DNA from 4 places in the Streptomyces sp. NPDC055099 genome. Region 2 is predicted to be linked to each of the others. Evidence: riboswitches for the same ligand, from Rfam matches in the RefSeq annotation. Region 2 holds a riboswitch; each other region holds the start of a gene.
The links. A riboswitch is a leader RNA that binds a small molecule or an ion and turns the genes downstream of it on or off. The one in region 2 is predicted to bind cyclic di-AMP.
Positions count from the first base shown of each region.

Region 1: it holds a riboswitch for cyclic di-AMP, as region 2 does, so the genes downstream of both, ACWFRU_RS35260 (transglycosylase family protein) here and ACWFRU_RS14770 (NlpC/P60 family protein) in region 2, are expected to answer to the same signal.
Region 3: it holds a riboswitch for cyclic di-AMP, as region 2 does, so the genes downstream of both, ACWFRU_RS05575 (LysM peptidoglycan-binding domain-containing protein) here and ACWFRU_RS14770 (NlpC/P60 family protein) in region 2, are expected to answer to the same signal.
Region 4: it holds a riboswitch for cyclic di-AMP, as region 2 does, so the genes downstream of both, ACWFRU_RS08545 (M23 family metallopeptidase) here and ACWFRU_RS14770 (NlpC/P60 family protein) in region 2, are expected to answer to the same signal.

Region 1 is NZ_JBSGUA010000019.1:23,336-30,806, forward strand. It holds gene ACWFRU_RS35235 (protein kinase domain-containing protein) at 1-1,309, shown strand, start outside; gene ACWFRU_RS35240 (SurA N-terminal domain-containing protein) at 1,491-2,156, shown strand; gene ACWFRU_RS35245 (nucleoside triphosphate pyrophosphohydrolase) at 2,202-3,212, shown strand; gene ACWFRU_RS35250 (cytochrome P450 family protein) at 3,318-4,634, shown strand; gene ACWFRU_RS35255 (transglycosylase family protein) at 4,798-5,805, shown strand; cyclic di-AMP (ydaO/yuaA leader) riboswitch at 5,987-6,180, shown strand; gene ACWFRU_RS35260 (transglycosylase family protein) at 6,184-6,891, shown strand; gene eno (phosphopyruvate hydratase) at 7,118-7,471, shown strand, end outside.
Region 2 is NZ_JBSGUA010000005.1:65,164-72,634, reverse strand. It holds gene pcrA (DNA helicase PcrA) at 1-1,954, opposite strand, end outside; cyclic di-AMP (ydaO/yuaA leader) riboswitch at 2,209-2,365, shown strand; gene ACWFRU_RS14770 (NlpC/P60 family protein) at 2,374-3,570, shown strand; gene ACWFRU_RS14765 (hypothetical protein) at 3,665-4,018, opposite strand; gene ACWFRU_RS14760 (NlpC/P60 family protein) at 4,339-5,382, shown strand; gene ACWFRU_RS14755 (hypothetical protein) at 5,481-6,119, shown strand; gene ACWFRU_RS14750 (LuxR C-terminal-related transcriptional regulator) at 6,162-6,953, opposite strand; gene ACWFRU_RS14745 (PspC domain-containing protein) at 6,950-7,471, opposite strand, start outside.
Region 3 is NZ_JBSGUA010000002.1:267,962-275,432, reverse strand. It holds gene ACWFRU_RS05595 (class I SAM-dependent DNA methyltransferase) at 1-618, shown strand, start outside; gene ACWFRU_RS05590 (GNAT family N-acetyltransferase) at 631-1,179, opposite strand; gene ACWFRU_RS05585 (hypothetical protein) at 1,256-2,365, opposite strand; gene ACWFRU_RS05580 (hypothetical protein) at 2,368-3,528, opposite strand; gene ACWFRU_RS05575 (LysM peptidoglycan-binding domain-containing protein) at 3,693-4,442, opposite strand; cyclic di-AMP (ydaO/yuaA leader) riboswitch at 4,445-4,601, opposite strand; gene ACWFRU_RS05570 (restriction endonuclease) at 4,979-5,404, opposite strand; gene ACWFRU_RS05565 (PAS domain S-box protein) at 5,858-7,153, opposite strand.
Region 4 is NZ_JBSGUA010000003.1:116,649-124,119, reverse strand. It holds gene ACWFRU_RS08560 (bifunctional acetate--CoA ligase family protein/GNAT family N-acetyltransferase) at 1-734, opposite strand, end outside; gene ACWFRU_RS08555 (HPr family phosphocarrier protein) at 868-1,149, shown strand; gene ACWFRU_RS08550 (GntR family transcriptional regulator) at 1,290-1,976, opposite strand; gene ACWFRU_RS08545 (M23 family metallopeptidase) at 2,190-2,993, opposite strand; cyclic di-AMP (ydaO/yuaA leader) riboswitch at 3,006-3,169, opposite strand; gene ACWFRU_RS08540 (M16 family metallopeptidase) at 3,377-4,762, opposite strand; gene ACWFRU_RS08535 (M16 family metallopeptidase) at 4,759-6,114, opposite strand; gene ACWFRU_RS08530 (DNA gyrase/topoisomerase IV subunit A) at 6,328-7,471, shown strand, end outside.

The DNA.
Region 1 (7,471 bases), on a different contig from region 2:
CGACGCGGGCACCGAGGGCGAGGACCTCTACCTCGTCATGCAGTACGTGGACGGGGCGGACCTCGGCGACCACCTCGCCGAGCACGACCCCTACCCGTGGCAGTGGGCCGTCGCCATCGCCGCGCAGGTGTGCGCCGTGCTCTCCGCGGTGCACGCCGTGCCGATCGTGCACCGCGACCTCAAGCCGCGGAACGTGATGGTCAAGCAGGACGGCACGATCAGCATCCTCGACCTGGGCATCGCCTCGGTCATGGACACCGACACCACCCGCCTCACCCACACCGGTTCGCCCATCGGCAGCCCCGCGTACATGGCCCCCGAGCAGGCGATGGGAGGCGCGGTCGGCCCGTACACCGATCTGTACGCCCTGGGTGTCCTGCTGCACGAACTCCTCAGCGGGGACGTGCCGTTCTCCGGTTCCACCGCGCTCGGCGTCCTGCACCGCCACCTCTACGAACCACCGCTCCCGGTCCGCCGCCTGCGCGCCGAGGTCCCCGAGGCCCTCGAAGCCCTGGTGCTCCGGCTCCTCGCCAAGGACCCCCAGCACCGGCACGCCAGCGCCCAGGAGGTCTACGAGGAACTGGTCCCGCTGCTCCCCGCGCGCGGCATACCGACCGGCGGTCCGCTCGACCCCACCCGCCCCTTCCTGCGCCCGCACGCCCCGTGGCCCGACCGCGCGACGACACCGGCGCCCGCCCCCGCCATCCAGCCGGACCGGACCGACCACCGGCAGACCCCCGGCAGCCACACCGACGTGGTGCACGCGGTCGACGAGGTCAAGCGGCTCCTCGGCGAGGGCCGCATCACCCAGGCCGTGGACATCCTCGGTTCGATCCTGCCCGCGGCCGCCGCCAAGCACGGCGAGCACTCCCCGGTGGTCCGCTCCCTGCGCAAGCAGTACGCGGCGACGCTCATGGACGACGGCCAGTACCGCCGCGCCCTGCCCGAACTGCGCCGCCTCGCCGACGAGCGCGCCGCCGAGTCCGGCCAGGCCGACCCGCACTCCCTCCAGTTCCGCTACGAGGCCGCGCAGTGCCTGGAGCAACTGGGCGAACCGGCGGCGGCCCTCGCGGAGTACAGGGCGCTCCTCCCTTACTACGAGAACCGCTACGCCTCCGACGACCGCGACCGCCCCCTGGAGATCCGCCGCCGCATCGGCCACCTGCTCCTCGCCCTCGGCGACCGCGCGGCGGCCCACGACACGCTGGCCCGGCTGCTCATGGACGCCGAGCGCATGCACGGCGTGGGCCACCCCTTCCCGGCGGAGATCCGGCGGACGTTGCAGTGGCTGGGACAAGTACGGGGCTGAAGGCGGGAACGTACCCCAACTCGCGTCGAATCGTTGGTCGAATGGGTGGCCGAGAGACCGGCCCTTCCCTAACATCGATCACCGCAAGACTTTGTGCGCCCGCCCGTCGCCCGACCACCACCCCAGGTGGAGGCGCTTGCGCGCCGCAGGTTTATGCACAATCTCCGACCGGGAGGCTCCCTTGCACCGCCGCCGTCGCACCGCGCTCACCCTCTCCGCCGCCGCGATCGCCGCGGCCCCCCTCCTTACCGCCTGCGGCGCCGAAGCCCATCCGGGCGCCGCGGCCGTCGTGGGCAACGACCGGATCACGGTCTCGCAGCTGGAGGGCCGGGTGAACGAGGTGCGCGCCGCACAGCGCGCCGCGATCCCGGACGAGCAGCAGTACGAGCAGGCCATCGCCAAGTCCGGCGGCCTCACCCGCAGCACGCTGCACACGATGGTCCTCGACAAGGTGCTGCACCGCGCGGCCGTCGACGCCGGGGTGGACGTGTCGCGCCGCGACATCCAGACGATGAGAGCGGGCCTCGAACAGCAGGCGGGCGGCAAGAAGCAGCTCGAACAGGGCTGGCTCCAGCAGTACAGCGTCGCCCCGTCCCAGCTGGAGAACAGCCTCCGCACGGAGATCGAGGCCCAGAAGCTCGCCAGGAAACTGGGCGTGGACATGAACGCCCCGGAGGGCCAGGCGATCTTCTGGAAGGAGCTCTCCAAGGCCTCCAAGAAGCTGGACGTGAACCTGAACCCGCGCTACGGCACGTGGGACGTGGAGAAGAGCAAGCGCGCCGACAGCAAGACGCCGTGGGTGCGCGAGGTGTCCGAGGACGGCGCCGCGGCCCCCAAGCAGGCGTAAGGACGCCGGTCGGGGGCCGCCGACGGCGTGGGTTACGTTCGACGGGTGAACGCAACCACGCCTCCGGCCGACGCCCCCGGCCGCGTCATCCTCCTCACCACCAGCCACCGCGTGGCCCCCGGCCTGCTCTCCTGGCCGGCGTGGCAGGCCCTGCACGGGGCCGACGAGGTCCTGTGCGCCGACGCCACGCACCCCCAACTGCCGTACCTGCGTGAGGCGGGCGTGCGCGTGGAGCAGGCGGCGCCCACCGCCCAGGAACTGGTGGACGCCTGCGCCGGCGGCCGTACGGTCCTCGTGGTCGCCACGGCCGAGGGCGACAGCGCCCTGACGGACGGCCTCGCGCGGCTCGCGGGCTCGGGCCGCGTCGCGATGCCGGACCTCGAACTGCTCCCGGCGTCGTACGACCTGCCGGGCGCGCGGCTCCTCGACCTCGTCCAGGTCATGGACCAGATCCGGGTCGAGTGCCCGTGGTCGTCGCAGCAGACGCACAAGGGCCTGGCGAAGTACGCGATCGAGGAGGCGTACGAACTGGTCGAGGCGATCGAGGAGGGCGACAGGGACGAGCTGCGCGAGGAACTCGGCGACGTCCTGCTCCAGGTGGTCTTCCACTCCCGTATCGCGGAGGAGGACGAGGAATCCCCCTTCTCCGTGGACGACGTGGCGGGCACGATCGTCGAGAAGCTCATCCACCGCCACCCGCACGTCTTCGGCGACGACGCGGCGGACACCCCCGAGGACGTCAAGGCGCACTGGCTCCGCACGAAGGCGGAGGAGAAGCAGCGCTCATCGCTGACGGAGGGCATCCCCCTCGGCCAGCCGGGCCTGGCCCTCACGGCCAAGCTGGCCTCCCGGGCACGGACGGCGGGCCTGGAGGTCCCGGTCCCGGCGGGCGAGGGCATCGGCTACGAACTCCTGGCGCTGGCGCTGCGCGCGGAGAGGGAGGGAATCGACCCGGAGGCGGCCCTGCGAGCGGCGGCACGGGCTTACCGGGACGCGGTGCTTGCGGCGGAGGGCGGGCCCGGGACACAGGGGAGTTCCAGCCTGTCCGGCGAGTGATGTAGAGGCCGCCCACCGAGCGAGGCGAGGGACTGATCAGCCCGTCCGGCGATTGAGGACGAGCTCGGCGGAGCCGGTGATGACGGCGGCGGATAACGTCGTCCCATGCAAGACCAGCCGCCCGCCCCCGCCGGGGACACCCCCGCAGCCTGCCCCGCAGGGGCGCACACCCCCGTGCCCGAGGCCCAGGGGCCTGAACTCTTCACATGGGAGTTCGCCACCGACCCCTACCCCGCCTACGCCTGGCTCCGCGAGCACGCGCCCGTGCGCAAGACGCGGCTGCCCAGTGGTGTGGACGCGTGGCTGGTGACCCGGTACGGCGACGCCAAGCAGGCACTCGCCGACCAGCGGCTCAGCAAGAACCCGGCCCATCACGGCGAGCCCGCGCACGCGAAGGGCAAGACCGGCATCCCCGGCGAGCGCAGCGCGAACCTCATGACGCATCTGCTCAACATCGACCCGCCGGACCACACCCGCCTGCGCCGCCTCGTCTCGAAGGCCTTCACTCCCCGCCGCGTCGCCGAGTTCGCGCCCCGCGTCCAGGAACTGACCGACCACCTCATCGACCAGTTCGCGGAGAAGGGGGAGGCCGACCTCATCCACGACTTCGCCTTCCCGCTCCCCATCTACGCGATCTGCGACCTGCTCGGGGTGCCCCGCGAGGACCAGGACGACTTCCGCGACTGGGCGGGGATGATGATCCGGCACGGGGGCGGGCCGAGGGGCGGAGTCGCCCGGTCCGTGAAGAAGATGCGCGGCTACCTCGCCGAGCTGATCCACCGCAAGCGCCTCGAACCCGGCGACGACCTCATCTCCGGGCTCATCCGCGCCTCCGACCACGGCGAGCACCTCACCGAGAACGAGGCCGCCGCGATGGCGTTCATCCTTCTCTTCGCCGGGTTCGAGACCACCGTCAATCTCATCGGCAACGGCACGTACGCCCTCCTCACCCACTCCGAGCAGCGTGAGCGGCTCCAGGAATCGCTCGGGAACGGCGACACCGGGCTCCTGGAGACAGGGCTCGAGGAACTCCTCCGCTTCGACGGTCCCGTCGAACTCGCCACCTGGCGGTACGCCACCGAGCCGCTGACCGTCGGAGGGGAGGACATCGCCGCCGGCGACCCCGTCCTCGTGGTCCTCGCCGCCGCCGATCGCGACCCCGCGCGATTCGACCGGCCGGACACGCTCGACCTGTCCCGCCGCGACAACCAGCACCTCGGCTACGGCCATGGCATTCATTACTGTCTCGGCGCACCGCTGGCCAGGCTCGAAGGACAGGCCGCCCTCGCGACCCTCCTGCGGCGCCTCCCTGACCTGCGCCTGGCGGCGGAACCTGGTGATTTGAGATGGCGTGGCGGGCTCATCATGCGGGGACTGCGCACGCTTCCCGTGGAGTTCACACCCGCACAGAAGAGCAAATAATCGACCCCTGAAACGATGTTTAGCTGACGGACCGTCAAGACTGTGACTTTCACGTGATCTCCGCTGCATCGACTTGTGACAAGCGTTCGACTGCCGCTACGTTCACCGACGACTCGGCATCCCGTGCCGCAGTCGTCGCTCCAGTCACGCGAAAGGCAACCGCATGCTCTCCGGCAATGGTCGTCACCGACGCCCCCGCCAGGCCCCGGCCCTGATCGTCGCGGCAGGAGTGGCGGGATCGGCCATCGCGATCCCGCTGCTCGGCGCCACCAGCGCGAGCGCGGCGGACACCGCCACATGGGACAAGCTCGCGGAGTGCGAGAGCGGCGGTTCCTGGAGCGCGGACGCGGGCAACGGCTACTACGGCGGGCTCCAGCTCTCGCAGCAGACCTGGGAGGAGTACGGCGGCCTCGACTTCGCGCCGAGCGCCGACCAGGCGAGCCGGTCCCAGCAGATCTCCGTGGCCGAGAAGGTCCTCGACGACCAGGGGCCCGACGCCTGGCCGAGCTGCGCGCCGATCGCCGGTCTCACCGAGGGCGGTGCCGCCGCCGACGTCGACCCGGGCGCGCCGATCACGACCATTCCTTCTGACGAGCCGTCGGAATCGACCGGTTCCGGCGAGTCGTCGAAGCCCGGCGGGTCGGGCGAGCCGGACGCGTCGCCGAGCGAGTCGGCCGACCCCTCGGGCAGCGCCGAGCCGTCCGGGAAGCCGGACGCCGACGACGCGTCACGAGACAAGAATCACGACGAGTCGGGCAAGTCGGGTGACTCGGACGGCTCGGGTGACTCGGACGAGTCGGCCGGGCCCGGTGACTCGACCAAGTCCGGCGACCCGGACAAGTCCGGGCGCGACGAGGCCACTTCGCCCGCCCCCTCGCCCTCCACGGGCGAGGGCGAGGGCCGTCACCGCGGCGGCAGCGCCGACGACGAGGCGTCCGAGGGCTCCGCCCGCGAGGGTTCGGGCCGGCACGCCTCGCGCGGCGACGAGCGCGAGCACGACGTCTCCGACGGGACGTACACGGTCCGTTCCGGGGACAGTCTCTCGCTCATCGCCGACGACTTGGACGTGAAGGGCGGGTGGACCGAGCTGTACGCCGAGAACGAGAAGTCGGTCGGCTCCGACCCCGACCTCATCCTTCCCGGTCAGAGCCTCGATTTGGGCGAAAAGTAGGGGTAGTTGGCGAGTCGCTTTGCGCTTGATGTCCCAATTGGCGCAAGTGAGACATGGGTCTCAGAAGCCCTGATCGTCTTTGAAATTCGGGCGATCGCATGTCTACGGTCGTGACCGCTCGCCACAGCGGGCCCCGCCGGTCGGTACGCCGAGTCCTGCCAACGGCCGTTCGGGAACAGTCGTCGCGTAAGCGCCGTAGGCAGGAGCGGGGGACCCAAGGTTTGCGCCGGGCCCGGCCGTTGAACGTCTCGCGAGAGCGAGGCGGGGAGACGGACGGGAACGGCTAGGGGTTAAGTCGCACTCAGGAAGTGCGGCCGGGCAACTTCATCGGCCCGAACCCGACAGCTCACCTCGCAGGCGTCGGTGAGGGGATCACTCATGCTGTTTTCCAGCAAGGGCAAGCACCGCCGCCCGTCCAAGGCCACCCGTGTCGCCACGCTCGCCGGCGTCACCGGTGTCGCGGTCGCGGCCCCGCTGATGGCGGCCGGCCAGGCCTCCGCCGCCACGAACTCCGAGTGGGACGCCGTCGCCCAGTGCGAGTCGGGCGGCAACTGGTCGATCAACACCGGCAACGGCTACACGGGCGGCCTGCAGTTCTCGGCGTCCACCTGGGCCGCGTACGGCGGCACGAAGTACGCGCCCACCGCCGACAAGGCCTCCAAGGCCCAGCAGATAGAGATCGGCGAGAAGGTCCTCGCGGGTCAGGGCAAGGGTGCCTGGCCGAGCTGCGGCGTCGGCCTCTCGAGCGCCTCCAACGAGGGTGGCGGTGCGCAGGAGAGCGCCCCGCAGCAGACCCAGGAGCAGCCCAAGAGCCAGCCCACGCCGCAGACCGAGCAGCCGCAGCAAGCCGCTCCGAAGGCGGAGGCCGCCCCGAAGGCCGAGTCCAAGAAGACCGTCGAGACCCCGACCGGCCAGACGGTCAAGAAGGGCGACGGCGAGTACAAGGTCAAGAAGGGTGACACCCTCTCCAAGATCGCCAAGGCGGAGGACGTCAAGGGCGGCTGGCACAAGGTGTACAAGCTCAACGGCGACATCATCGAGAACGCCGACATGATCTTCCCGGGCCAGCAGCTCCACCTCAGCTAAGCGGTAGCTGCCTCCCCACCCCCGTCCCCTCGGGTCCACCCCGCCCCGGTGCGCGTATCCCCCGTACGCACCGGGGCGGGGTATGTTTGTTCCGTTCGGAAACTTTTTGCTCTCGGTTTGTCCACAGGACGGGCGCTCGGCTGGCTCTTGTCCGGGAGCCGGTTAGGCTCGTGTCCGCGAGGCCAACGCCTCGCGTACCCGCGTCACATCCCAGAAGGAGATGCTCGTGCCGTCCATCGACGTCGTCGTAGCCCGGGAAATCCTGGACTCCCGAGGCAACCCCACGGTCGAGGTCGAGGTCGGCCTCGACGACGGCAGCACGGGTCGTGCCGCCGTTCCGTCCGGTGCGTCCACCGGTGCTTTCGAGGCCATCGAACTCCGTGACGGTGACCCCAACCGTTACCAGGGCAAGGGCGTCGAGAAGGCCGTCCTCGCCGTCATCGAGCAGATCGGCCCGGAGCTCGTCGGGTACGACGCCACCGAGCAGCGCCTGATCGACCAGGCGATGTTCGACCTCGACGCCACCGACAACAAGGGCTCGCTCGGCGCCAACGCCATCCTCGGCGTCTCGCTCGCCGTC
Region 2 (7,471 bases):
CTCCGGAGCCGTCGTCCTCCTCGTCCGGGATCTGGTCGGAGTCGGCGACGAGCGCGACCCTCTCCAGGAACTCGGAAAGGGTGCCGGACACACCGGTGCCCGCGGCCTCCTCGCCCTCGGCCTCGCCTTCACCTTCGCCTTCGCCTTCGCCTTCAGAGGCGGCAGCTCCGCTGTCCTGCTCGAACTCCAGGGCCACGGCGGCGAGTTCCTGGAGGTTCTCGATGCGCGTCTCGTCCTGCGGGTCGGTCGAGGCCTGCAACTCGGCGAGGTACCCGGTGCGTTCGAGCACGGCCTCCAGGACGACGGCGGGCCCCGCGCCGGACTCGACGATGGTCCGCAGCTCCTCCATCAGCACGTTGAACCGCTTGACGGCGTTGGCCGAGCGGGCCGCCATTCCGTACGCCTCGTCGACGCGCTTGAGTGCCTGCGGGAAGGAGATCTTCTCGCGCTGCGAGAGCGCGTCGATCATCGCCTCCGCGCGGTCGCCGATGCCCCTCTTGGGCACGTTCAGGATGCGCCGCAGCGGGACGGAGTCCTCCGGGTTGGCGAGCACGCGCAGATACGCGAGGACGTCCCGGACCTCCTTGCGCTCGTAGAAGCGGACGCCGCCGACGACCTTGTAGGGCAGGCCGACGCGGATGAAGATCTCTTCGAAGACACGTGACTGCGCGTTCGTCCGGTAGAAGATCGCGACGTCGCCCGCCTTCGCGTCGCCCGCGTCGGTGAGCCGGTCGATCTCGTCGGCGACGAACTGCGCCTCGTCGTGCTCGGTGTCGGCGACATAGCCGATGATGCCCGCGCCCGCGCCCGCGTTGGTCCACAGGTTCTTGGGGCGGCGGCTTTCGTTGCGCTCGATGACGGCGTTGGCGGCGGTCAGGATCGTCTGTGTGGAGCGGTAGTTCTGCTCCAGGAGGATCGTCGTCGCGTCCGGGTAGTCCTCCTCGAACTGGAGGATGTTGCGGATCGTGGCGCCACGGAAGGCGTAGATCGACTGGTCGGCGTCACCTACGACGCACAGCTCGGCCGGGTCGTCGCCCTCGCCTCCGGAGGGGCCCACCAGCTCGCGCACCAGGGCGTACTGCGCGTGGTTGGTGTCCTGGTACTCGTCGACCATCACGTGGCGGAAGCGGCGGCGGTAGTGCTCGGCGACGTCCGGGAACGCGCGGAACATGTGGACCGTCGTCATGATCAGGTCGTCGAAGTCGAGGGCGTTCGCCTCGCGCAGCCGCGACTGGTACATCGCGTACGCCTGGGCGAGCGTCTTCTCGAAGCCGTCGGCGGCCTGTCCTGCGAAGGTCTCCTCGTCGATCAGCTCGTTCTTCAGGTTCGAGATCTTGGCGCTGAAGGACTTCGGCGGGAACTTCTTCGGGTCGATGTCCAGGTCACGGCAGACCAGCGCCATGAGCCGCTTGGAGTCGGCGGCGTCGTAGATCGAGAAGGAGGAGGTGAAGCCGAGCTTCTTCGACTCGCGGCGCAGGATGCGGACGCACGCGCTGTGGAACGTCGACACCCACATCGCGTTGGCCCGCGGCCCGACGAGCTGCTCGACGCGCTCCTTCATCTCGCCCGCGGCCTTGTTCGTGAACGTGATTGCCAGGATCTGCCCCGGGTGCACGTGCCGCTCGGCCAGGAGATACGCGATGCGGTGCGTCAGGACCCGGGTCTTGCCGGAGCCCGCGCCCGCGACGATGAGCAGCGGGGAGTCCGCGTGCACGACGGCCGCGCGCTGGTTCTCGTTCAGCCCGTCGAGCAGGGCCGCCGGGTCGATCACGGGGCGCGGGGCGCCACCGCGGTAGTGCGCGTCCCGGGGTACGGGCGCGTCGAACTTCCCGTCGAACAGATCGTCCGGAACGGATTCCGGGGCGCTGTCCTCGGGCGGCGGCGGGGGCTCCTCCTCGGAAGCCCGCGAGGGCTTGAGGTCCGCCAGGAAGCTGTCATCAAAGAGGCTGCTCATCGCCTCCCGAGTCTAGGCGGCCCCACTGACAACCCGCCCCGGGTTCCGGCCACGTCCACCCGCACATGCCCCGCACACGCCCCGCCCGCGGCCCGTCACGTTCCGCGACGGCGCCGCGTGTCCGCGTCAAGAGCTTCGTAAAGTAACGAAAACGTATCGGGCATATCGAACATCAACCTTCACACGGAGCACACGAGTTGGCTACCGTGCTCCGCGGGCTGCTCGTACTCCCACCGGCGAACCCCGCCGGGAACGGGTGGCCTCCGCCGAGTTCGATCTCCTCGGAGCCGGGGACCCACCAAGAACTTGGGGTGAATCGGTCCCGTACGCGGTACGGGACCGTAGGGCAACCTTCCGGAATCACCCGCCCGAACCCGACAGCTAACCCGGTAGGCGGTCTACGGAAGGAGTCGCCTCCCTTGGCGTCGCACCGCAAGCCGCGGGCCCGCATCACCGGCCTACGCACCGCTCCGGCCCTCGGCATCACGACGGCAGCCCTCACCTCCGTGGCTCTCCTGTCACAGAGCGCGCAAGCGGCACCGTCAGCGCCCCAGAAGCCCAGCCTCGAAGAGGTGCAGAAGAAGGTCGACGACCTCTACCACCAGGCGGGCGTGGCCACCCAGAAGTACAACTCCGTCAAGGAGCGCACCGACAAGCAGCGCAAGAAGGTCGACACCCTTCTCGACGATGTGGCCAAGCGCACGGACAAGCTGAACGAGGCCCGCCGGCAGCTGGGCACGTTCGCCGCGGCCCAGTACCGCACCGGGGGCGTCTCCGAGACCGCCACGATGATGCTCGCCGACGACCCGCAGGGGTACTTCGACCAGAACCACCTGTCGGACCGGCTGACCGCACGCCAGAAGAAGGCGGTCGACGACTACCAGACGCAGCAGGCCTCGGCGACGAAGCAGCGCACGAAGGCCGCCAAGAGCCTGGAGACGCTGAGCGACTCGCGGGACGACCTGCGGACGAGCAAGCAGACCGTCCAGAAGAAGCTGGGCGCGGCGCGCACGCTGCTCTCGGAGCTGACGGCCGAGGAGAAGGCACGCCTCGCGGCGATCGAGAAGAAGAAGGAAGAAGAGGCCAAGCGCAAGGCCGCCGAGCTGGCGCGCAAGCAGGAGGCCGAGGCGGAGGCCAAGCGCAAGGCGGCGGAAGAGGCGGCGGCCAAGGAGCGCGAGAAGGAGACTCCGGACTCGGGCACGGACACGGGTTCCGGCACCGACACGGGCTCCGGCTCCGGCTCCGACGGCACGGACAGTGGCTACGCGACGAAGGCCGCGAAGGTGATCAACTTCGCCGAGGCGCAGATCGGCAAGCCGTACGTGTGGGGCGCGACCGGGCCCGACTCCTACGACTGCTCCGGGCTCACCCAGGACGCGTGGAAGGCCGCGGGGATCTCCCTGCCGCGTACGACGTGGGACCAGGTGAAGGTCGGCACGACCGTGAAGACGGCCGACGCCAAGCCCGGCGACCTGGTGTTCTTCTACGACGACATCAGCCACGTCGGGATCTACATCGGCGACGGCAAGATGATCCACGCGCCGAAGCCGGGGACGAACGTCCGCGTGGAGTCGATCTACTACATGCCGATCCACAGTGTGGTGCGGCCCGCCTGAGCACTCGCCCAGGAGCCCATCACGCGCGCGTGGCCCGCATTCCCGGGGGGATTGCGGGCCACGCGCGCGTAGTGGGCCGGTCGGATCCGCGGACTCAGGTCCACAGCACCGCGATGAAGATGTTCGCGACGGTCAGCAGGCCGACGGCGCCGAACATCCCCTTGTCCACCTGCTCGTCGTCCCGTTTCACGTAGACCAGCGCGAGGATCACGATCAGGACGGCCATCTTGATGCCGATCTTGACGTTGTTGACGGGGTTGTCGTCCGCCTGGTTGAGGCCCACCAGGACCACGCCCGTGACGAGCATCGTGAGCGCGCCGTGCAGCATCGCGGGGACGAAGCGGGCCGTGCCCTGGCCCATCTGCTTCATCTGGGTGAGGAAACCGCCCAGGAGGGAGGCGATGCCGATGATGTGCAGGCCGACGAAGAGATGGGTGAGAACGTCCATGGTTCCGGAGCCTAGCCGGGGCCGTATCACCCCTCCGTAGCCAGGTGGCCCCCGAGCGCCGCATCGGTCACGTGCGCCTCCGAAGACTGCCGGTTCGGCGGATCACGCGGTCACTTGAGGTCACCGGACGCCACAGTCGCGTCAGTTGCGCACAATCCGTCACCAACCCGTGACGGTCAGGTTTAGCGTCCTTCGTCAGGTGACCGGCTCCCCACCGCCGCCCGGACCCGGGGCGGCAGTCGGTTACCACCGCCGAGAATCCGGCGGCGGCCCGCTCCCCCTGTGCGGGCCGTCGCCGGAACCTTAAGGAGCCCCCCTTCGTGGCAGCGCACCGCAAGCCGAAACAGCGCTCGCTCAGTGGCCATACGGCCCGTACCGCCGCCACCATCGTCCTCGCGGGAGCCGCCACGGCCACCGCGTTCGACGGCACGGGACATGCGGATCCACGGCTCAGCCCGGCCGAGGTGAAGTCCAGAGTCGACGCGCTCTACCGCGAGGCCGAGATCGCCACCGAGAAGTACAACGGAGCCAAGGAGAAGGCCGAGGGCGCCGAGAAGTCCCTGGGCGAGCTGCGTGACGAGGCGGCCCGGAAGACGGAGAAGCTCAATTCGGCGCGTGAAGGGCTCGGTTCGATCGCCGCCGCGCAGTACCGCAGCGGCGGCATCGACCCCGCCGTCCAGCTCGCGCTCTCCTCCGATCCCGACCAGTATCTGGAGCGCGCCGCGATCGCCGACCGCGCCGACAGTCGTCAGGCGGCGGCCGTCACCGGTGTGCGGAACCAGCTCCGGGAGATCGATCAGCTGCGCACCGAGGCCGACGAAACCCTCGCGCACCTCACGTCCCGCCAGGCGGAGCTGAAGAAGCACAAGAAGACGGTCACCGGAAAGCTCGGCGCGGCCAAGCGGCTCCTGTCACAGCTCACCGGCGACCAGCGCGCGGAGCTCGCGGGCGAGGACAGGGCATCGCGTGACGCGGGCCGTGACGGCCTCCGGGGCGCCCCGGGCAAGGCACCCAACTCCCGCGCCTCGGCGGCCGTCTCGTACGCCTACAAGGCTCTCGGCAGCCCCTACGTGTGGGGAGCCACCGGCCCCGACGCCTTCGACTGCTCGGGGCTCACCCAGGCCGCCTACCGGGCGGCTGGCGTCGGCCTGCCGCGCACGACGTACGCGCAGATCGCCGCGGGCGAGCGCGTCTCGCGCTCCCAACTCCAGCCCGGAGACCTGGTCTTCTTCTACCAGGGCATCAGCCATGTGGGCCTCTACGTGGGCAACGGCCAGATGATCCACGCCCCGAACCCCAGCGCGCCGGTCCGCCTCGCACCGATCAGCCAGATGCCGTTCGCGGGGGCGACGCGAGTGGCGTGAGGGGCGGGAGAGGGACGCGGGAGGGGCACGGGAGGGGCACGGGAGATGCTTCAGGGCGTCCCGCGAGACCGTGCGGGCCCGCAGGTACTGTCAGGGCCATGACCCGCCGTACGCTGCCGCCGCCCCCGCCACCTGCCCATCTGCGCACCTGGCCGGACCGGAACGCGCTGCTGTACGACCGCGGCATGGCCCTGGAAGACCTGCGCCGACGAAGCCTGGGCGTGCACCGCCTCCTGCTGCTCTGGCTGCTGGCGCTCGGCTGCCTCATCGGCTGGTCGCTCCTGGCAGTGCCGCTCGAAATGATCGAGGACCACGATCCGATGGCCTTCGTGATGGGTCCGGTCTGCGCGGTCCTGGGCCTCGGGGCCCTCGCCCCCTCCGTCGTGGGCGTCGTCTTCGGCATCCGCAACGACCGGAAGCTCCGCGAACTCACCGACAGCTGGCTGGCGTTGGACAGCAATCCGGCATCGGACGCCGCTCTGCGCTCCCCCGGGCTCAGCCTCTGCTGGCTCCTCTCGTCCCTCACCGTGTGCGCGCTCAGTCTCTGGGCGTCCTTCGCCTCCGCCGCCTACGCCGAGCCCGGCAGGGACTCGTACAGCGATGTCGTGCTCGGCATGGGAGCGGGCCTCATCGTGTGGCTGACGGGCCTCATCGGCATCACCAAGGCGGTCGGCCACTACCGCTGGGCGATACGGAAGTTGGGCCCCACCCCGGTGGCGAGCGGCGCGCACCGCTGAGCCGGGGCCGGGTCCCGGCCGTCGGCCGGGCAGGCCCGTGGGTCAGACCAGCCGCCGCGCCGTCGCCCACCGCGTCAGCTCATGCCGGTTGGACAGCTGGAGCTTCCTCAGCACCGCCGACACATGTGACTCGACCGTCTTGACGGAGATGAACAGCTGCTTGGCGATCTCCTTGTACGCGTACCCCCGCGCGATGAGCCGCAGCACCTCCCGCTCGCGCTGCGTCAGGCGGTCCAAGTCCTCGTCCACCGGGGGCGCGTCGGTCGACGCGAAGGCGTCGAGGACGAACCCGGCCAGGCGCGGCGAGAACACCGCGTCGCCGTCCTGCACCCGGAAGATGGAGTCGACCAGGTCGGTGCCGGTGATCGTCTTGGTGACATAACCGCGGGCACCCCCACGGATGACTCCGATGACATCCTCCGCGGCGTCCGACACGGACAGCGCGAGGAACCGCACGGGGCTCTCGGCGTCGGACATCAACGGCGCACAGCGCCGCAGCACTTCGACGCCGCCGCCGCCCGGAAGGTGCACGTCCAGGAGCACGACCTCGGGGCGCGCCGTCGTGATCACCGTGACCGCCTGGTCGACGTCCGCGGCCTCTCCGACCACCTCGACACCGGTGATCGCGGTCCTCCCGATCTCCGCCTGGACGCCCGTGCGGAACATCCGGTGGTCGTCGACGAGGACGACGCGCGCGCGGCGGCCCTCCGGGGCACCGCCCGCGGCACCACCGGTCGCTTCGGCCGCGTCGGCCGTCGCGTCGGCGTGCTGAGCCGACTCGGCCGCACCCTCTGATCCGCCCCTGGGCTCCACGGGCTCGCTCGCGTCGCTCATGTCGTCGCCGTCCTCTCCATCTCCAGCTCGACTTCCGTGCCGCCCCCCGGCACCGCGCGCAGCCGCGCCGTGCCGCCGTTGCGCTGCATACGGCCGATGATCGATTCTCGTACGCCCATGCGGTCGTCCGGCACGGAATCCAGATCGAAGCCGGGGCCACGGTCCCGGACGGACACGAACACCGTCTCTCCCTCGACTTCGGCGAAGACCTGCACCGCGCCGCCCTCGCCACCGTACTTTGCGGCGTTCACCATTGCTTCCCGCGCGGCCTGGGTCTGCGCCGTAAGGCGTTCGTCCAGCGGGCAGTCGCCGACTATGACGACTTCGATGGGGACGCCGTGCTTGTCCTCCACCTCCGCGGCATCGCGCCGGACCGCTTCGGCGAGGGTGTCGGGCTCGTCCGCCTCGTCCTTGCCCGTGCCCTCGGGTTTGTAGAGCCATTGCCGCAGGTCGCGCTCCTGGGCGCGGGCCAGCCGGCGCACCTCCGAGGCGTTCTCGGCGTTGCGCTGGATCAGGGT
Region 3 (7,471 bases), on a different contig from region 2:
CGCAGGGATGTTCTGGAACTCGGCGTAGGCACAGGACTGGTGTGTGATCAATTGCTTGCGACAGGGCCAGCCGGCATGCGGATCACCGGCATTGACCACACCGAGAAAATGCTCACCCAGGCTCGGAACAGACTCGGGGACCGGGTGACGCTGGTCGAGACGGACATCCGCCACAGCGTGCCGGAATCGAGATTCGACGTCGCCTACTCCGTCGGCGGCATCTGGTACTGCCTCCGCGACGGCGACGACATCACCCTGGGCAGCCACCTGGTGGAGCAGAGCGACAACATCAAGGGTCTGGAGAATCTCGCAACCGCGCTCCGTCCGGGGGGACTTCTGATCCTGTCGGTTCAGGACGCACATCACGCCTTCCGGCGGACGTTGCCCGGGGGGCTTGTCTACGCGCAAGAGACCCGGGCGGAAGGAGGGGGCCGGTTCACCAAGGACTACTACGTGCTGCGCGAGACCACCGTGGTGGCGCATCAACGCTCGGGTTACCGCGTCTTCGGTGCGGCCGACGCCGACCGGCTCATGGAGCAGTGCGGTTTCCGTCGTCAGTCTGGGGGCGACGAGCAGTTCTGTCAGTACGTGCAGTACGTCAGGTACGTAAGGGTGTAGGGCAGGAGCAGATTAGACCCGGGGAAGTGAAGGGTCGGGGTTCCAGGGGGATGGGGCTGTGATGGACCAGCGTTCGTGGTCGCGCCAGGCTCCGTCGATATAGAGATAGGCGGGGGAGAGGCCCTCGTAACGGAAGCCGAGTCGCTGAACCAGGGCCAAGGACGCCTGGTTGGCCGGTTGAATGTTGGCCTCCAACCGGTGGAGCCGCAGGTCGTCGAAGGCGTGCCGCAGGGCGACCGTGAGACCTTCAGTCATGTAACCGCGCCCCGCGGACGGGGCGAAGGCCGCGTAGCCCAGTGACGCGCCTTGGTAGCGGCCCCGGATGATCGAGTTGATGTTCACCATCCCGGCCGCCGCGCCGGTCTCCTGAACGCGGATCAGGAAACCCTGGGTGGTGCCGTCACTGAAGCGGCGCGTCCAGTCCTGGAACTCCGCCGCGTTCGTGGGCAGTTGTATCCACGGCGAGTGGAGCTCGGTGCTGGCCCGCACGAGCGCGCAGAACTCATCCTGGTCGGCGAGGGTGAGCGGGCACAGTTCGACGCGTGACGGCTTGTTGGGCATGGGCCCATGCTAGGACCTCCCACAGAGAAGTGGATCAGTGGATCACCAAGGTGATCCACCCCTCCATACAGCCTCCTCAGCCGAAGCGTTGAATGCGCGGAGCGAAGGTGTTCTCGGGTCCGGCGGCGCGGCCGACCGACCACACCGTCGACGTACCCGGCACGGGCGCAAGCTGCAGCGTCCGGGAGTCGCCCTCCCCGGCCACCGCCGGTTCGCTGTACTCGGCGAACGACTGGCCGTCCCAGGACAGGAAATCCGGCCCGGGCACCAGTGGCGGGTAGCTGCCGGGCGGACCGTACTTCTGCGAGTTGGCCACCGAGACCCAGCCCAGCTTGCCGTTCGCGGCGGGAGCGAACGAACTGATCGAACCGAAGTTGGTGGGTACGGCCACCCGGCTCCACCCGTTCCCGTCCCAGCGCATCAGCAGCGGCGGAATCGGTTTGCCCACCGGGCCACCGACGAACCCGGCCGTGCCGCCCGCCCATACCTCGGTCGGCGAGACCGCGAGCACACTGCCCACGGCCGACCTCGGGAACCCGTCCACGATCGTCTGCTGCCACTCCTTGCCGTCCCAATGCGAGACGGCGGCGCCGGAGTTGGTGGCGCCCGCGGCCCAGATGTCGTCGGCCGCCACCACGTGCATGCCGTAGACGGCTCCCGGCGGCACCGGCATGTCCTGCCAGCCGCTTCCCTCCCGCCGCAGCAAGACCTGCGCGCCGTCCCGCGATCCGATCAGCCAGGTCTCCCCGCCGCCGGTGACGACCTTGGTCAGCAGGACACCGCGGGGCGGCCGGCTCTCGCGCCAGGCGGTGCCGTCGTAACGCAGCAGGCGGGCGCCGCCCGCCGAGTCACGGCCGACCGCCCAGATCGCGCTCGGAGAGGTCGCGGCGATGGACAGCAGATCTCCTTGCCAACTGACCTTGGGAAGACTCTGGCGCTGCCACGCGGTTCCGTCCCAGCGCAGCATCAGCGGAAAGCCCGGGGCCTCGCGGCCGACGGCGTCGGAGCCCACGGCCCACGCCCGGTCGGGGCCGAACGCCACGGCCTCGTTCAGCCCGGCCTGCGGGCGTATCCCCGCCGGGACCGGGACGTGCTGCCAGGCAGCGGGCTCCGCCGCGGCCGAGCTCATGACGGTGATGACGGTCATCGCGACGGCGAGAACCGCGACGAGAAGTCGGCGCACCATGGTCAGCCTCCCAGCCGCTCGCTCATCAGGTTCGGTTTCGAGCCGTAGATCTCGGCGGTCCCGAAGGACAGCAGCGAGGACCCGGCCTTCGTCAGGACACGCGGTTTCACGTCGATCGCGTTCGTGCGCTCAGGGCCGTAGGAGAAGGTGGTGCGGGAGCCGTCGACCCGCGCGTACTTCGACTGGAACGCGCGGTCGCTGCGCACCGGCAGCCACAAGGCGCCGTCCGGGCCGCGCACCATGCCCTCGGTGTAGGTGTCGCCCAAGGGCGGGTAGGTGGTGCGCCAGGTGTGGCCGTTCCAGGTCATGAGGTAGGTGCGGGGCACGCCGTCGGTGTACTGGCTGCCGCCGATCGTGACGCGGCCGGACGGTTCGACCAGCATCGTGTGGATGTTGCTGTTCGGCGGCAGCGGCACCTTCGCGTCCCGCCAGGCGGTGCCGTTCCAGCGCAGGACGGTCGTCCCGTTGGTGGTGTCCCCCCAGGCCCAGGCGTCGGTGGCCGTGCGCGCGGTGATCCCCATCAGGTACAGCACGCCCTCGGGGGTGGACTGTGTGGTCCAGCCGGAGCCGTCGTAGTGCAGGACCTTCAGCCCGGTGTCGTCCTCACCGACCACCCACGCGGCACCGGGCACGGCGGCGAAGTCCTGGTAGACCCACATGGTCTGCGGCAGAGGGACCGTGCTCCACTCTCCCGACCCATCCGATCCTTCCGCCGACCGGCGCAGGATCTCGCCCGCTCCGTCGCGGTTGTGCATGATCCATGTTTCCTTGCCGACGAACTGCACCTCGCCGAGCCAGCCCGACGCCTCGGCGCCGGGGAAGCTCCTGTCCCGGCTCCACGCCGCGCCGTCCCACCGGTACAGCATCGGCCGCACCCAGTCGGTGGTGTGCTCGTTCCCGGTGGCCCAGGCCTCGCCCGGGCCGCGGGCGGCGAGGTCGGACACGGTCACGGGCGGTGCGGCCGCGGGCACCGGCAGCGCCGACCAGCTCGGCGTCACGCCCGGCCTGTCGGCCTCGGCGGAGGGCACGGCCACGGCCGGGGATACGACCGCGACAGGTGATACGGCGGCGGTGCACGCGATGACAAGGCCGATGATGGCCGCACGGAGACCATGGTGACCACGGAGACCAGTGCGACCACTGAGACGACGGAGACCGTTCATGAGACCCCCCAGGAACGCGAAGGTCGCTCACCTTATGGGCATGCACCCGTCGGTGAATAGACGGGTGCATGCCAATTCGAGGGCCCCTTCCGGGAGGTTCCGACAGCCCTGAGCCCCGGCACGCGGTGCGTGCCGGGGCTCAGGGTGGTGGAGGCCGGTATTCCCTAGTAGGGGCCGTTCACGTTGTCGATCGAGCCGTACCGGTCGGCCGCGTAGTTGCAGGCGGCGGTGATGTTGGCGACCGGGTCGTAGCTGTCCAGCGAGGTGCCGGGCACGTGGTAGGCGTCGAAGGTCGGGCCGATGACCTGCAGGAGCCCCTTGGACGGGGTGCCCGCGGCGGCGTTGACGTCCCAGTTGTTGATGGCCAGCGGGTTGCCGGAGGACTCGCGCATGACGTTGCGGTGGATGCCCTCGTAGGTGCCGGGGATGCCGTGCTGGGCCATGACGTCGAGCGACTCCTTGATCCAGCCGTCGAGGTTGTTGGCGTACGTCTTCTTCGCCGGGGCGACGGCGGGCTTGGCCGCGCTCGAGCGCTCGGAGCGGTCGGCCCGCTGGTCGGACGCCTTGGAGGCGGCCGCGTCGTCCGCCGGGGCCTTCTGCCCGATGGTGATCTTGAGGCCGGGGTGGATCAGCTTCGGGTCGGCACCCAGAACGCTGCGGTTGTCCTCGTACAGCTTCTTCCAGCCGCCGCTGACCGAGTGCTCTCGGGCGATCTTGGCGAGAGAGTCGCCCGCCGCGACGACGTAGGTCTTGGGGGCGGCGGCGGGCTTGGCGGCCGCGGCGGGCTGCGCCGCACTGGCGGCGGTCGCGCCGATCACCGGGAGGACGAGCACGGCGCCGCCCGTGCCTGCCGCGGCGATGCCCCGGCTGAGCGCGGTGGACTTGGGGCGGCGGTGCTTACCCTTTGCAGGCATGACGAATTCCTCTCCGTCGCCTACGAGGTGAGCTGTCGGGTTCGGACGGGAGATGTCCGGTCGCACTGTGAATGCGACTTCACCCCTAGCCGTTCCGGAATCCGGATCGGCGGCTTACCTGGGTCCCCCGCTCCTGCCGTGCGTAAGTGAGTGAGTACGGGAAGGGTTTCCGGACAGCGGCAGGATTCGGCGTTCCATCCGGATTGACGGTGACGTTAGGCGAGAATGCCCGGACAGAACAAGGCCGGAATTCACTCGGGGAATGCGCGAGGCCCATTCTCGGAGTCCGCTGCCCGCGCCCTCATTGATCAAATAGCCTCAACTTTGTTTGCGGGAAACGAAAATGCGCCGAGCGGCCCTTGAGGCCCCGATCTGCGGGTGTGACTCATTCCACTGCAGCGCAAGGCCAAGTGGGGTCAGAAGTTGCCTTATTCGCAAAAGCGGACATAATGCGATCCCTATTTTTCATGTCAAAACGGGCATCGCTTTCGGTGGGACCCGGTGCTGACGCCTCATGGCGAACCTGATATAGGGGCTCAGTTCGTGGGCATAAAGCGAGGCGGGGGCGGGATATTGGGCAGCAATTCCCACAACGGCCGTGCTCCTGCCGCCCAGTTGGCGAGCGTGGCGCGGTCCACCAGGTGCATGTGCAGCTGCCGGGCCAGGGGAGCGCACCGCTGGGAGAAGCGTCCGTTGGTCACCATTACCACGATGTCCGCGCCGTGGAGCTGGCGGGCCGTCCCGTTGACGCGCTGCAGGTCGGGTGTGCCGACCGGCGAACCCTGTGCTCCGTTCCTGCGGTGCTTGCACTGAATGACCCACCTGCGGCCCATCGGGTCGGTGGCGACCACGTCCGCCCCGTTGTCACCCGTGCCGCCCGTCTGCCGGGCGTCCATACAGCCGTCGCGGCGCATCAAGTCGCGTACCGCGTACTCGAACTCGCGGTGATGCAATGCGTCCAACCGTGACATCGCATAGCGCAGTTGCCGGCGCCTGACGTCGGCCCACAATGCCCGTTGGCGTCGATGATGCAAGAGCCCAAGGCCCGCCGACGCGGCCGCGACGGCGAAAGCGATCAGTAACCACCAGTGCACGAGAAGCCAGTTGACAATAGGGGCAACCAGTGTGAGCGCCACGGCGGCACCGGCAAGAAGCGCCACAAGTCGCGCTTGTTGCCGCTGCTGCCTTTTGGTCGGGCGTCGCCGGCGCCGTCGCGCAGGCGACCGCCGCGTCATTGCCGACCGCCATGGAGTGAAAAGAGCCTGACAAATGACATGAACGGCCCCCCCATTGTCGACGGACTTCTCGTCCGACCTTCCATGCTGGCAGCCGCCACTGGCCATCGGAAAAGATTTGTTCACGTCAGATGCCGGGCAATTTCGCGGCGTTGGCTCCCGGATCTCGGATTCCGTCCGTCAGACGGAGCTGAGCGGATGGGCCGCCGTCGCCGAACGCGGGGGCCAGGCGCGCGGGGCGAGGATGCCGAGGACGTACGCCCGGGCGACCAGGGCGGGGCGCGTGGTGGCGTCCAGAAGTTGCCGCAGGCGGCTCAGGTGGTAGTCGACCGTCTGCCGGGACAGCCGCAGCGAGGCGGCGATGTCACTGTTGCTGCTGCCCTCCGCCAGGAGGGAGAGGATGCGGATCTGCGCGGCGGTGAGCGAGGGATGGGCCTCGTGGGCCAGGCTCTGATGCGTGACGACAGCCCAGACGTGCCGGGCATGGGCAGCCGAATGGCCGACCGTCGTCAGGTGGAGCTGCGCACGGCGTTGCCGCCCCCGGGCGTCGACGAGCACGGCGGACGTCTCCACCCGTCTGGTGCGGCGGGCTATCAGACCGTTCCATCTGCGGTGCAGCCGATCGAGGTCGGGGGCGGGGGCGGGGGCGAGCAGCGTGTGCGCGCGACGGCCCACCAAGTCGGGAAGGCCGAGGTGAAAGAGTTCGGCGGCCGCCGAACTCGCCTCGATCACCCGCCCGTTGGCCGAGAGCAGCGCGCAGGGCAGTCCGCTGTGGTCGCGCAGCGCCTGCAGGTTCTCCTCCGCCTCCTGGCGCTGGACCATGGCGCGGAGGTGGTCGGTGATGTCCACGTAGATCCCGGCTACGCAGGTCTCCGCGTCCTCCCGCACGGGGAAGCGGTGCCCGGCTGCCTGGCCGACGCTGCCGTCCGGGCGGCGATAGCCGAGGGTGTGCCGCACCGGAGTGCCCCGGCTGAGGATCTCCTGGTCCAGGGCGCGGAACTGGGCGGCCTCGGCGGGGGCGTCGAAGTCTTCGATGTATCTGCCGGTGAGTTCCCTCGGCGTGGTGCCGTAGAGGTGCGCGTAGGCATGGTTGGCCCACAGGTAGCGTCCCGCGCGGTCCCGGATGAAGGCGGCGGCCGGGGCAAGGTCGACGAGGTCGGCGAAGGCGGCGTACCGGTGTGGTGCGTGCGCGTCGACCTCCACCGCGAGACCGCGCGTACGGCTGTGGGCGCGCGACTCGTCCAGGGGCCAGCTCACGTCGAAGGTGCGTCCGTCGAACTGCGCCTGCCAGCTGACCTCCTCCGGTGGATGCCCCGGGGCCGAGAGTTCCTCGTGCATGCGCTCCAGGAAGCGCTGCGCTGTCCCGGTGTCGGCGAAGGCGCCGCCTCCCCTCTCCAGGACCTGCCACGGCTGGTCCACCTCCCACCAGAACGCGGGCAGGTGTTCAAGCAGTGCCTTGAGATTGGAGTCGTTCACAGCGGTATCTCCGTCCGTATTCCACTGGTTGACGCACAGTCACAAAGCGATGCGTATCCCGTGTCGATCTCGCGCATGCTCGGTTTCTCGGCCGAATCGGGCGGGACGAGGGCCGCCCGGACGCCGCGTGCGACCGCGGCACTCAGGCATTTGCCTGAACGGCAGACGTCCCCGTCGGCGCTTCGGCCGTCTGTCGCCTGGTCCCCTTGAGTGTGCGGGTGAACACGCCCCGCAACGTACGTCCCGGTGGCCCCGCGTGTTCTACGCGCGTCACCGATCCGTACGACGTCATGCCTCAACCGGACGAATGGAGAGGGA
Region 4 (7,471 bases), on a different contig from region 2:
TACAGCCGCCCCGTGAAGCCCGCTTCGCGCAGGTTGCGCAGGACGCTGCGCCCCACGCCGCCCGGCGTGCGTCCGACACCGATCACCGCGACCGACTTCGGCGTGAGCAGCCGCTGCACCGACCGCGCCTCGGCCCGCTGCTCACGGGCTCGCTGCACGGCGAGCGAGCGGTCGGTCGGCTCCAGATCGAATTCGAGCCGTACGACGCCGTCCTCGAAGCTGCGCTTCTGCTGGTAGCCCGCATCCGTGAACACCTTGATCATCTTGGTGTTCGCGGGCAGCACCTCGGCGGCGAAGCGGCGGATGCCGCGCTCCCTGGCTACGGCGGCGATGTGTTCGAGGAGGGTGGAGGCCACTCCCCTGCCCTGGTGGGCGTCCTGCACGAGGAAGGCGACCTCGGCCTCGTCGGCGGGCGCACTCGCGGACATGCCGCGCTCGTCGATGCGGTCGAAGCGGACGGTGGCGATGAACTCGCCGCCCACGGTGGCCGCGAGACCCACCCGGTCGACCTGGTCGTGATGCGTGAAGCGGTGCACGTCCTTGGCGGACAGCCGTGGGTAGGGCGCGAAGAAGCGGTAGTACTTCGACTCGTCCGAGACCTGTTCGTAGAAGCTGACCAGGCGGTCCGCGTCCTCGGCCGTGATCGGCCTGATCCGGGCGGTGCCGCCGTCACGCAGGACGACGTCGGCTTCCCAGTGGGAGGGGTATGCGTGCCGGTCCGACGGGGTCTGCATGGGCCCAGGGTACGGGTCGCGGGGGCGCCTCGGCCGGGGCAGTCTAGGAGTCGTCGAACAGCCGGCGGAGCACTCGTGACGGCATGAGACACTGGTCTAGACAAGTGTGAGACACCTGGAAGGGCAGCAACACATGGCTGAGCGCCGCGTCAACGTCGGCTGGGCCGAGGGCCTTCACGCCCGACCCGCCTCCATCTTCGTCCGCGCGGCCACCGCCGCCGGCGTCCCCGTGACGATCGCCAAGGCTGACGGCAACCCCGTGAACGCCGCCTCCATGCTCGCGGTGCTCGGTCTGGGCGCGCAGGGCGGCGAGGAGATCGTGCTCGCCTCCGACGCCGAGGGTGCGGACGCCGCCCTCGACCGTCTGGCGAAGCTGGTCGCGGACGGCCTCGAGGAACTCCCCGAGACCGTCTAGTAAAGACTGGTACTCATACGCTGAAGGGCCTGCCCCGAAATAGGGGTGGGCCTTTCGGCTTTTCCACTGCTATTCGGGCAGCAGAAATAAGACCCCGCCCAATAGCGCTTCTTTGCACTTCTTTGTATACGGCGCCTCTGTTAAAGACGCAGACCCGCCGTGTTTACGGAATGTTGCGAACCCCTCACACCGGAGAGATGGCGCACGAAGCGCGGCCGGTGCGCGGAGGCCGTTCGCTCCGTGTGCTGAGTGGTGAGCGCGCGGGCCCGTTCCGCGTCCCCGCGAGCGACCGCGTCGACGATCGCGGCGTGCTCGGCCCAGGCCTCGGCGGGAGCCTCCGTCGGCTCGACCACGTACATCCATGCGATCTTGTGCCGGAGCTGCGTGAGCAGCGCCGTGAGGCCCGGGCTGCCGGACGCCTGGGCGAGCGTCTCGTGGAACCAGCCGCCCAGGGAGCGCAGATCCTCGCTCTGGCCGCGCCTCGACCGCTCCTGGCCGAGCCTGACGAGACCGCGCAGGACCTTCAGGTGCGCCTCCGTGCGGCGCTGGGCGGCGCGGGCCGCGCCCAGGGGCTCCAGGAGCGCGCGGATCTCAAGGAGGTCGGCGGCCTCCTGCTCGGTGGGCTCCGCGACGCACGCGCCCGCGTGCCGGCGCGTGACGACGAAGCCCTCGGCCTCAAGGGTGCGCAGGGCTTCGCGCACCGGGACGCGGGAGACTCCGTAGCGGCGCGCGAGCAGTTCCTCGGTGAGCCGGCCACCCCGTTCGTAGACACCGGAGACGATGTCGTCCCGGATGGCCGTGCATACCGAGTGCGCGGGAATGCGCATGACTGACCTCCGCCTTAATCCCCGCGAAACGCGGTCGATCGACGCCTGTTCTGCGACTCTATTGCAGGACGGCCGAATTTCCGACGGCAGGCCGAAATCCAGGGATACTTTTGGCCAAAGGAGATACGGGAACGGCGAAAGCCCCGGCTCTCGACGAGCCGGGGCTTTCGGTGAATCAGTGGCGCTTCGCGCGTCCGCCTTCGTCCGCCGGGATCAGACGTTGACGCCGTGCGAGCGGAGGTACGAGACGGGGTCGATGTCCGTGCCGTAGTCCGCGCCGGTGCGGGCCTCGAAGTGCAGGTGCGGGCCGCTGGAGTTGCCGGTGGAGCCGGAGAGGCCTATCTGCTGGCCCGGAGTGACCGCCTGGCCGACCGTGACACCGAGGGACGACATGTGGCCGTACTGGGTGTACGTGCCGTCGTTCATCTTGATGACCACGTTGTTGCCGTAGGCGCCGCCCCAGCCGGCCTCGACGACGGTGCCGGAGCCGACCGCGTGGACGGGGGTGCCGGAGGCGGCGTGGAAGTCCACGCCGGTGTGGCTGCCGGAGGACCACATGGCGCCGCCGGTCTGGTAGCCCGTGGAGACGTACGAGCCGGAGATCGGGGAGACGTAGGTGTTGAGGCGCTTGCGCTCGGCCTCGCGAGCGGCACGCTCCTTGGCCTCGCGCTCCTTCTTGGCCTTGGCCTTCGCCTCGGCCTCGGCCTTGCGCTTCGCCTCTTCGGCCTTCTTCTTGGCGGCCTCTTCGGCCTTCTTGGCCGCGGCGGCGGCGTCGGCGGCCTGCTGCTGGGCGGCGGCCTGCGCGTCGATGCTCTCGGCGAGCGAGTCGCCGACGGAGACGGCCTGGGTCAGGCCGGTGTGCTCGAGGGCCGCCGCGTCGTCGGCGGCGAGCGCCGGAGCGGCCAGGCCTCCGATGACACCGGTGGTGGTGAGGGCTGCGACGCCCGCCACGTTCGCGGTCGTACGCGTGAGGCGGCTCGGGCGACGGTGCTTCCCGGTGGCACGGGTGAACGCCATGAAGCGGCTGATCCTTTCCTTCCTTCTCGCCTACCGGGTTAGCTGACGGGTTCGGAGCAGGAAGGTCTCCTACGAGTCCCTCACCTGACGGCAAGGTTCCCGATTCACCCCAAGGGGACATGTGGGTCCCCGGCTCCCCTGGCTCGCGCCGTACGGGGACTCGGCGATGACTGTCCGGTGCCGCGGGTGCGACTACTGCATGACGAACAGCCGGGATGACGCTAAGCGGGCCGTCTTTCAAACGACAAACGGATCAGAGCTTTTGTAGCGCACGCCACAGGTCAGACACGTAACCTCCATAGCAATTCGGACATATGAGAACCCCAGTGGTAAATCTCAGCCACTGGGGTCCCGATATGTCCTGACTGTGACTCAGCTCGCGGTCACCCCGTGACCACACTCACTTCACCGATGCCGAGCGCCCTGACGGGCTCCTCGATCTGCGCGGCGTCACCGACGAGCACCGTCACCAGACGGTCCACCGGGAAGGCGCTCACGACGGCGGCAGTGGCCTCCACGGTGCCGGTCGCGGCCAACTGGCGGTAGAGCTGGGCCTGGAAGTCGTCCGGCAGGTGCTGCTCGACCTGGTCGGCGAGCGTGGCCGCGACGGACGCCGCCATCTCGTACTTGAGCGGGGCCACGCCCACCAGGTTCTGCACGGCGACATCGCGCTCGGCGTCCGTGAGGCCGTCGGCCGCGAGGGTGCGCAGGACCTTCCACAGGTCGTCGAGCGCCGGGCCCGTGGACTCAGTGTCCACGGAGCCGCTGATGGCGAGCATCGCGGCGCCGGTGCCGTCCGGTGCGGAACGCAGGACCTGGGCGAACGACCGTACGCCGTAGGTGTATCCCTTCTCCTCGCGCAGGACGCGGTCCAGGCGTGAGGTGAGGGTGCCGCCGAGGCAGTACGTGCCGAGCACCTGCGCGGGCCAGACACGGTCGTGGCGGTCCGGTCCCACGCGGCCGATGAGCAGCTGTGTCTGGACGGCTCCGGGGCGGTCCACGATGACGACACGCCCGGTGTCGTCCGCGGTCACCGGGGGCACCGGACGCGGCTCGGCGGTGCCGCCCGTCCAGGCGCCGACGGTGTCGGCGAGGACGGCGTCCAGGTCGACGCCGGTCAGGTCGCCCACGATGACGGCGGTCGCCGTGGCGGGACGCACGTGCTTCTCGTAGAAGGTGCGCACCGCCGCCGAGTCGATGGCCGTGACCGTCTCCTCGGTGCCCTGACGGGGGCGCGACATGCGGGAGGTCGCCGGGAAGAGCTGCCGGGACAGCTCCTTGGCGGCGCGGCGCCCCGGGTTCGCGGCCTCGTGCGGGATCTCGTCCAGGCGGTTGCGCACGAGGCGCTCGATCTCGCTGTCCGCGAAGGCGGGGGCGCGCAGGGCGTCGGAGAGCAGGCCGAGCGCCTTCGGGAGGCGGGAGACCGGGACTTCGAGCGAGACGCGTACGCCGGGGTGGTCGGCGTGCGCGTCCATGGTGGCGCCGCAGCGGTCGAGTTCGGCGGCGAAGTCCTCGGCGGAGTGCTTGTCCGTACCTTCGTTGAAGGCTCTCGCCATGATCGTGGCGACGCCGTCGAGGCCGGCGGGCTCGGCGTCGAGCGGCGCCTCCAGGTGGACCTCCACCGCGACGACCTGCTGGCCGGGCCGGTGGCAGCGCAGCACCGTGAGGCCGTTGTCCAGGGTGGCGCGCTCGGGCGCGGGGAAGGCCCACGGCCGTGCCTCGCCCGCCTGGGGCTGCGGGTGGAACTGCATCGTTGCGGCCTCGGTCACTTCGCCGCCTCCTCTTCGTCCTCGTCGGTGGCTTCAGCGCCCGCTGTGTCCGCTACGGGTTCGTACACGAGCACCGCGCGGTTGTCGGGGCGCAGGCGGGCCGCCGCGGCCTCCCTGACCTCTTCCGCGGTGACGTCCAGGACGCGGCCGACGGCGGTGAGGGCGAGCTGCGGGTCGCCGAACAGGACGGCGTAGCGGCAGAGTTCGTCCGCGCGGCCCGCCACCGTGGAGAGGCGGTCGAGCCACTCGCGCTCCAGCTGTGCCTGGGCGCGCTCCATCTCCTCCTCGGTGGGGCCCTCTTCCGCGAAGCGGGCGAGCTCCTCGTCGACGGCGGCCTCGATGACGGGCACCTCGACGTCGCCGGACGTCTTCACGTCGAGCCAGCCGAGCGAGGGGGCGCCGGCGAGTCGCAGCAGGCCGAACCCCGCCGCCACGGCGGTGCGGTCGCGGCGCACGAGGCGGTTGTAGAGCCGGGAGGACTCGCCGCTGCCGAGGACCGTCAGCGCCAGGTCGGCCGCGTCGCACGCGCGCGTGCCGTCCTCCGGGAGGCGGTAGGCGGCCATCAGGGCGCGGGCGGGGACCTCTTCCTCGACGACCTCGCGCAGCTCCTTGCCGATGATGTCCGGCAGCGAGCCGTCACGCGGCGGCTGCTTGCCGTCGTGCGAGGGGATGGACCCGAAGTACTTCTCGACCCAGGCGAGGGTCTGCTCCGGGTCGATGTCGCCGACGATCGACAGGACCGCGTTGTTGGGCGCGTAGTAGGTACGGAAGAACGCCCGCGCGTCCTCCAGCGTCGCCGCGTCCAGGTCGGCCATGGAGCCGATCGGAGTGTGGTGGTAGGGGTGGCCCTCGGGGTACGAGAGGGCGGTCAGCTTCTCGAACGCCGTGCCGTACGGAACGTTGTCGTAGCGCTGGCGGCGCTCGTTCTTGACGACGTCGCGCTGGTTCTCCATGGATTCTTCGTCGAGCGCGGAGAGCAGCGAGCCCATGCGGTCGGCTTCCAGCCACAGGGCCAGCTCGAGCTGGTGGGTGGGCATGGTCTCGAAATAGTTCGTGCGCTCGAAGCTCGTGGTGCCGTTGAGCGAACCGCCCGCGCCCTGCACCAGCTCGAAGTGGCCGTTGCCCTGCACCTGCTTCGAGCCCTGGAACATGAGGTGCTCGAAGAGGTGCGCGAGGCCCGTACGCCCCTTGACCTCATGGCGTGAACCGACGTCGTACCAGAGGCAGACCGCGGCGACCGGGGTCAGGTGATCCTCGGAGAGCACCACGCGCAGGCCGTTGGCCAGCCGGTGCTCGGTCGCTGTCAGGCCGCCGGAGCCGGCCTCGGCTGTGGCCGTGTGACCCATGGGCATGTACGTCCCTTCGATCGCGAAAAGCTGGAAATTCTGCCAGTCCTGACACTGTATGCAAGCGTGCCGACAACCTGTGAAGTTCCCGCTCCGCGCTCGGCGTAGTCGGCCCCGAAGTCCGGGTCGTGGTCGGCGTTGTCAGTGGGACAGTCCACAATGGTCGGCGTCAGATCCCTTTGATGCCCTGGCAGACACCCTGAAGGAGCCGCAGCAGCGATGGCCCGCCGCAGCACGAAGACCCCGCCGCCCGATGACTCGTTCGAGGAGAAGATCCTCGACATCGACGTCGTCGACGAGATGCAGGGCTCCTTCCTCGAGTACGCGTATTCGGTCATCTACTCGCGCGCCCTGCCGGACGCCCGCGACGGCATGAAGCCGGTGCACCGCCGCATCGTCTACCAGATGAACGAGATGGGCCTGCGCCCCGACCGCGGCTATGTGAAGTGCGCCCGCGTCGTCGGCGAGGTCATGGGTAAGTTGCACCCGCACGGCGACGCGTCGATCTACGACGCCCTGGTGCGCATGGCCCAGCCCTTCTCCATGCGCCTGCCGCTGGTGGACGGCCACGGAAACTTCGGCTCCCTCGGCAACGACGACCCGCCGGCCGCCATGCGGTACACCGAGTGCAAGATGGCCGACGCGACGTCCTTGATGACGGAGTCGATCGACGAGAACACGGTCGACTTCGAGTCGAACTACGACGGCCAGGAGCAGGAACCGGTCACCCTCCCGGCGGCCTACCCGAACCTCCTGGTGAACGGTGCTTCGGGCATCGCCGTCGGCATGGCGACGAACATGCCGCCGCACAACCTCGGCGAGGTCATCGCCGCCGCCCGCCACCTGATCAAGCACCCCGGGGCCGACCTGGAGACGCTGATGCGTTTCGTGCCGGGCCCCGACCTGCCCACGGGCGGCCGCATCGTCGGCCTGACCGGGGTCAAGGACGCGTACGAATCAGGGCGCGGCACCTTCAAGATCCGCGCGACGGTGGCCGTCGAGAACGTGACCGCACGCCGCAAGGGCCTGGTCGTCACCGAACTTCCCTTCTCCGTGGGCCCCGAGAAGGTCATCTCGAAGATCAAGGACCTGGTCGGCTCCAAGAAGCTGCAGGGCATCGCCGACGTCAAGGACCTCACGGACCGCTCGCACGGCCTGCGCCTGGTCATCGAGATCAAGAACGGCTTCGTCCCGGAGGCCGTCCTGGAGCAGCTCTACAAGCTGACGCCGATGGAGGAGTCCTTCGGCATCAACAACGTGGCCCTGGTGGACGGCCAGCCCCTCACGCTCGGCCTGAAGGAACTGCTCGAGGTCTATCTCGACCACCGCTTCAACGTCGTGCGCCGCCGCAGCGAGTTCCGCC